Regions from separate parts of the Qipengyuania sp. SM2512 genome, predicted to be linked through region 1. Evidence: predicted binding sites of a transcription regulator. Region 1 holds the regulator's gene; each other region holds the start of a gene.
The links. The regulator LexA, encoded in region 1, represses DNA repair genes until DNA is damaged. The targets are predictions, from matches to a motif close to GTTCCNCNCTTGTTCT.

Region 1 (2,267 bases):
GACGGTTATGCGATCCGCTGGTCGGATCGGCCCGGGCCCTGGACCGTGGTCGGCGAGAGCGCGGCGGGACGACCATTCGGCACCGCGCTGCGCCAAGGCGAAGCGGCACGCATTTCGACCGGAGCGATCATGCCCCAGGGCGCCGACACGATCCTCGTCCAGGAAGATGCCGAACGCGCCGGCGACACGCTGCGCCTCGCCGGCGACGGCCCGTCCCGGCAAGGCGCGCATATTCGCCGCGCGGGGCATGATTTCGAGCCCGAGACCCTGCTCGCGCCGGCCGGTGCCCCGATCGACGCGCGGCTGATCGCGCTTGCCGCGATGGCGGGGCACGGCAGGCTCCCCGTCCACCGACGGCTGCGGGTGGCGATCCTCAGCACCGGCGACGAACTGGTGCCGCCGGGTGCACCCTTGCCCAGCCCGGCGCATATCCCGGCGAGCAATGGCGCGATGCTCGCGGCGCTGCTCGCGCACTGGCCGATCGATGCGACGCTGCCGCCGATCGTCCCCGACCGGCTCGAAGCGGTGGCCGAGGCTCTGGCCGCGCAGAGCGATGCCGATCTCATCGTCACCACTGGCGGCGCATCGGTGGGCGATCACGACCTGATCCAGCCGGCTCTGGCGCAGCTCGGCGGAAGCGTGGATTTCTGGCGGATCGCGATGCGTCCCGGAAAGCCGGTCATGGTGGCGCGTCTTGGCAAGGCCATCCTCGTCGGCCTGCCCGGCAATCCGGTTTCGGCCTTCGTCACCGCACAGATGCTGGTGCTGCCGTTGCTGCGCGCCATGCTCGGCGCGAACGAAGCGCTGCCTCGAACGAGCGAGCTGCCCGCCTGCGCGCCCTTCCCCGCCATTGGTGGCCGGCAGGATTTCGTCCGTTCGCGCATCATCGACGGCGCGATCCACCCGCTGGGCAATCAGGACAGCGGAGCGCTGCACGCGCTGTGGCAGGCCGACGCGCTCGCGATCCGTCCGGCGCATGCGCCCGAAGCGGCAATCGGCTCGCCGATTTCATGCATGATGCTTTCGCGACAGGCTTGACGACGCCGGGTTTGTTTCGTACTTGTTCCGTGTTCGTTCGCCCGTTCCGCCGGGCCTCTGGCACAAGGACTCTGCGATGCTGACCCGCAAACAACACGAGCTGATCCGCTTCATCCAGCTGCGGCTGGAGGAAAACGGCATCTCGCCTTCCTTCGAGGAAATGAAGGAGGCGCTCGATCTCAAGTCGAAGTCCGGCGTCCATCGGCTGATCAGCGCGCTCGAGGAGCGCGGCTTCATCCGCCGCCTGCCCAACCGCGCGCGGGCGCTGGAGGTCATCCGCACGCCCGAGGATGCCGTCCCGGCCGCGCGCAGCCAGAAGCCGGCGAACGACACGGTCATGCCGCCGCTGGGCGCCAAGACGGTGACTCGCGAACCTGCCAACGACGTGATCGAGCTCCCGCTCCACGGCCGGATCGCCGCAGGCGCGCCGATCGAGGCGATTGAAGGGCAGTCGAGCCTACCGGTTCCCGCTGCGCTGCTCGGTCCCGGCGATCACTATGCGCTCGAGGTCTCGGGCGATTCCATGATCGAGGCTGGGATCTTCGACGGCGACTTCGCGCTCATCCGCCGCACCGATACCGCGCGCGATGGGGAGATCGTGGTCGCTTTGGTCGACAACGAGGAAGCGACGCTCAAATATCTGCGCCGCGCGGATGGACGGATCACGCTCGACCCGGCCAATTCCGCCTACGAGCCGCAGGTCTACCGCGCCGATCAGGTGCAGGTCCAGGGCAAGCTTGCAGGGCTATTGCGCCGCTACCACTGACCGGCCCACTCGGGCCGGTGTTGCAACTTGGCGGGGCTCGCCGGGATAAAGCGGTAGAGCACACCGTCGTGGCCGTCCCGGTCTGATAGCCGATCCCAGCCGAACAGCTGCGGATCGTGCCCGCGAGACTGAGAAACTCTCGCTTGTGCTCCAGCCTCCGGGCATGGAGCACGATATTGATCGTGCCGCCGGGTAAGGCCTCACCGTCTCGCGTTCCAAACGGATCACGGATTTTTGGGATATCAGCGCCGACCCTTACAATGAGGTAAAGGCCAGCACCGCCCTCCAGCTCAGCGGAGACGAGGTGATGGTGGACACGGGGGTGCTCGAACTCACCGGCCACGATGAAAGCAGGATCTTCTACGCGCTCAAGGAAGCCCGATCCGGCTAGCGAGCGAGCGAACGGTTCGGCGAGCGTCACGTTGTGGTATATTATATCATTGACGCGGTCCCCTTCCATCTG
Region 2 (2,267 bases), 430 kb from region 1:
GTGGCGCAGGCCACCAAGATGCAGGCGGTCGGCCAACTGGCGGGCGGCGTGGCGCACGACTTTAACAACGTCCTCACCGCGATCATCGGCTATTGCGACCTGATGCTGCTGCGCCATACTCCCGGCGACAGCGATTACGACGACATCCAGCAGATCAAGGCCAATTCCAACCGCGCCGCCTCGCTCACCCGTCAGCTGCTCGCCTTCAGCCGCCAGCAGACGCTGCGGCCGGTGGTGCTGCAGATGCCCGACGTGGTCAGCGAGGTCAGCCAGCTGCTCAAGCGGCTGATGGGCGGCAGGGTCGAGTTCTCGGTGCGTCACGATCGCGAGCTCGGCCCGGTCCGCGCCGATCCGCAGCAGCTCGAGCAGGTGATCATCAATCTCGCGGTCAACGCGCGCGATGCGATGCAGGCCTATGCCGAGCGCAAGGGGCAGCCCGATCTCAAGGGCCGGCTGACGCTCGCCACCCGGCACGTCTCGGCGCGCGACGCGCGCAAGATGGGCATCGATATCATGCCCGCCAACGACTACACCGTGCTCATCGTTCAGGACACCGGCGGCGGCATCCCCGAAAACGTCATCAACAAGATCTTCGAGCCGTTCTTCACCACCAAGGAGCAGGGCAAGGGCACCGGACTGGGGCTCTCGACGGTCTATGGCATCGTCAAGCAGTCCAACGGGTTCATCTTTGCCGACAACGTGCCGGGACCCGACGGCACACCCGCGGGCGCGCGCTTCACCGTCTACCTCCCCGTTCACAAGGGCGAAATGCCGGCCCCTCGGCGACGCGAGGAAGTCGAGGATGCCAAGGCGAGCGACTGGTCGGAGGGCGGCAATCTGCTGCTGGTGGAAGACGAAGACATGGTCCGCGCGGTGGCCGAGCGGGCGCTGACGCGCGCCGGCTATTCGGTCACCCCCGCCGCAGATGGCGAGGCCGGGCTGGCGGCGGTGGCCAATAGCGGGATCGAGTTCGACCTCATCGTTTCGGATGTGGTGATGCCCGCGATGGATGGGCCGGCGATGGCGCGCGCGGTCCGCCGGGTGAAGCCGACGATCCCGATCCTGTTCATGTCGGGCTATGCCGAGGAACAACTGCGCAACGAAATCGACATCGAGAACATGCACTTCATTCCCAAGCCCTTCAGCGTCCAGCAGATCAGCGAGAAAGTCGCCGAAGTGCTGAGCGGGCAGGGCAAGACCAGGCGCTGAACGGCGCTTCCGAGAAATTTTCTCGTTCCACTCTTGTTCCGGTGGAACAAACGCGGTACATACTCTCCCGTTGATGAGTCGGCAGCGGCTCTGGTCAAGCGCAGGAGGGAATGTCATGGCGGCAAGTCTGAAGCTCGTAAAAGACAAGGAAGTCGACGTGGACCGTCAAAAGGCACTCGATGCCGCACTCGCGCAGATCGATCGCGCATTCGGCAAGGGCTCGGCGATGAAGCTGGGCCAGAAGGAAGCGATGAACATCGAGTCGATCTCGACCGGATCGCTCGGGCTCGATATCGCGCTCGGCGTGGGCGGCCTGCCCAAGGGGCGCGTGATCGAAGTCTACGGCCCCGAAAGCTCGGGCAAGACCACGCTCGCGCTGCATGTCATCGCCGAAGCGCAGAAGGGCGGGGGCACCGCTGCCTTCGTCGATGCCGAGCATGCGCTCGATCCGGTCTATGCCCGCAAGCTGGGCGTCGATATCGACGAGCTGATCGTGTCGCAGCCCGACACTGGCGAGCAGGCGCTCGAAATCGTCGATACGCTGGTCCGCTCGAACGCGATCGACGTGCTGGTGATTGATTCGGTCGCCGCCCTGGTGCCGCGCGCCGAGATCGAGGGCGAGATGGGCGACAGCCATGTCGGGCTCCAGGCCCGTCTGATGAGCCAGTCGCTGCGCAAGCTGACCGGCTCGATCAGCCGCTCGAAATGCATGGTGATCTTCATCAACCAGCTGCGCATGAAGATCGGCGTGATGTACGGCAATCCCGAGACCACCACCGGCGGCAACGCGCTCAAGTTCTACGCTTCGGTCCGGCTCGACATCCGCCGCACCGGACAGATCAAGGACCGCGACGATATCGTCGGCAATTCGACCCGCGTGAAAGTGGTCAAGAACAAGGTCGCACCGCCGTTCAAGCAGGTCGAATTCGACATCATGTATGGCGAGGGCATCTCCAAGATCGGCGAGATTCTCGATCTCGGCGTCAAGGCCGGGATCGTCGAGAAGTCGGGTTCCTGGTTCAGCTACGACAGCATAAGGATCGGCCAGGGCCGCGAGA
Region 3 (2,267 bases), 1.0 Mb from region 1:
CGTCCTGCGCTATGTCGCCGAGAACGGCTTATTCACCGTGCCGGACGTGTTGCTGCCATTTGCCGCCGCCGATCCCGAGCCGGCAGACGAGGACGACACCGGGAAGGACGAGGAAGAGGTCGACATCAAGAGCGAGATTGCCGCCTGGCGGCACGCGCTCGAGGCGCCATTCGATCAGATCGATAAATATGACCGCTATGTGCGCGGCGTTTCGCAGTTCGATACCCACCAGGGCGTGAAGGGCTTGGAATTTCCACGGGTGATGGTCGTCATAAGCGATGAGGAGGCTCGCGGTTTCTTATTTAACTATGACAAACTGTTTGGCACCAAGGGGAAGAGCAAGACCGATTTCGAAAATGAGGCGGCAGGCAAAGAGACGACAATCGATCGTACACGTCGACTTTTTTATGTGACATGCAGCCGCGCCGAGCGGAGCTTGGCAGTCGTCTATTACGCGGAAAATCCCACAGCATTGCGTGACGCAATGCTGCAGCAGGGGTGGTTCGCAGGAGATGAAGTCGAGATAGTCGCCTGAGGCAGCGTGTCACTACGGAGCCGTTGTGACCCCCAATAAACAGCCGCTTCCTGCATTTAGGAACTAAAACCTGCCTGTCAGCAAGCGGGCCAGCTCCGGTCAATACTATAGTGCTCTTCCAAACCAGATCACTCGCCCGACCACGTGTACCTCTGACCGGTCCATGTCGCTCCAGGTCGGGTATGCAGGATTGTCGCTGGCGATTGTAATCTGCTTGCCTCCTGGTTTGATGGCGACCCGCTTCACCACAAGTGCATCGTCGGCACGCAGGACGTAAATTCCGTCACGAAGCCGCGATGCGTGATCGGACGCATCCACGAGCACTTCATCGCCGTCGCTGAGCGTAGGCTCCATCGAGTCGCCCATCACGCGCACAATCGATAGGCTGGCGCTCTTTGCCGACGTCAGACTTCGTAGCCACCGCTCATCGAACCCGAAGCGGGTTTGTGCAGTCTCGCTCGCCGCCACGGCACCAAAGCCCGCGGACGCCTCGACATCGAGCACGGGGATTTCCACCAGGCCGTCCCAAACCACGTTAGCCGGGCCACCGAAAACCTGTTCATCGACGCCGAAGAAGCTCGCCAGCGTTTTGCGGTCTTCATCGTCGAGCTTGCGGGGTGAGCCTCGCTTGATGAACTGTTGGATGTAGCTGGCATTGCGCCCCAGCAGCCTCGAGATCGAAGCATAGCCATATTTGTGCTTCTGGATCAGCCGGTCGAGCTCTTCCCTGACATTCTCCATGGTCAGTCCTCTATGTTTCTCGTCGGGTATAGGATTCTTCCTAGACTCGCGAAATCCTTCCTAGTAGGAACATAACAGGAACACAAGCAGGATGCGAGTCGAGGTTAGTAGCGATGACGTTGTTGGACCGGATCGAGATACATCTCATCAAGCACCGCATTTCCGCGACACGCTTTGGCCGCCGCGCAGTCGGTGACCCAAGGTTCGTACTCGACCTGAGAATGGGGAGGCGCCCCAGACGACGGACGCTTGAACGGTTGAATGCCTATCTCGATAGGATCGAACGTGGCAGTGAAGGCAAGGGTCTTACGAGGACCGGTCGTCTTCCTGCCGGTCCGCGAGCCTGTCAAAGCGGCGAGCAACCTCCTGCCACAGCCGAGCCCCGTCCTTTTCACCGGATCGAGCAAGGGCGTCTATTTTCCCGGCAATGAAAGAGGGTCCGCGATCACCTTGTGCCTTCTCGACTTAAAGCGCGATGCCCCACAATTTCTGTTCTCCTGTGAGCGTCACATCAGCCGACATAAGCGCCCGTGATCGCCAACAGCATCGCGGCCCCGATCAGCCACGCTTCGAGATGGAGTTTCCAGGCGTTCGCTTCGTCGTCCGCGCGCTCTTCGTCGGTCTGCCAATCGCGCATCAGCACCACGACTCCCGCCCGCCGGTCCAAGTGCGGGCCAGGTTTTCCGATACAAGTTGATCGCCTAACGACCGGCCGCTTCGCACGATGACGCGAAGCTTGCGTCCGTACTGGTCCTCGTCGCGATTTCCGATCGGGCGCAGTTCGAACTCACCTTCATTGAGCAGCACCGCAAGCCGATCGCGCGCACGAATTCCTCTCTCGTACTCGGCATCGCATTTTGGTGAGGTGATCTCCGGCGTGTCGATATCGGCGATGCGGATCTTCGCACCCTCGAGCCAGATCGTGTCGCCATCAACCACGCACGTCTGGCGGATTGTCCCACACACGGCAAAGCTATGCGTCGCCCTTGCT

Region 2: the regulator LexA is predicted to act here: its motif matches at 1,234-1,249, upstream of recA (recombinase RecA).
Region 3: the regulator LexA is predicted to act here: its motif matches at 1,343-1,358, upstream of ACQ5J0_RS07945 (S24 family peptidase).

What each region holds. Positions count from the first base shown of each region.
Region 1 is NZ_CM143134.1:2,626,312-2,628,578, reverse strand. Features, by position in the region: gene ACQ5J0_RS13100 (molybdopterin molybdotransferase MoeA) at 1-1,038, shown strand, start outside; gene lexA (transcriptional repressor LexA) at 1,115-1,804, shown strand.
Region 2 is NZ_CM143134.1:2,197,295-2,199,561, forward strand. Features, by position in the region: gene ACQ5J0_RS11050 (response regulator) at 1-1,209, shown strand, start outside; gene recA (recombinase RecA) at 1,325-2,267, shown strand, end outside.
Region 3 is NZ_CM143134.1:1,584,495-1,586,761, forward strand. Features, by position in the region: gene ACQ5J0_RS07940 (UvrD-helicase domain-containing protein) at 1-535, shown strand, start outside; gene ACQ5J0_RS07945 (S24 family peptidase) at 641-1,276, opposite strand; gene ACQ5J0_RS07950 (DUF6961 family protein) at 1,583-1,705, opposite strand; gene ACQ5J0_RS07955 (hypothetical protein) at 1,788-1,919, opposite strand; gene ACQ5J0_RS07960 (thermonuclease family protein) at 1,913-2,267, opposite strand, start outside.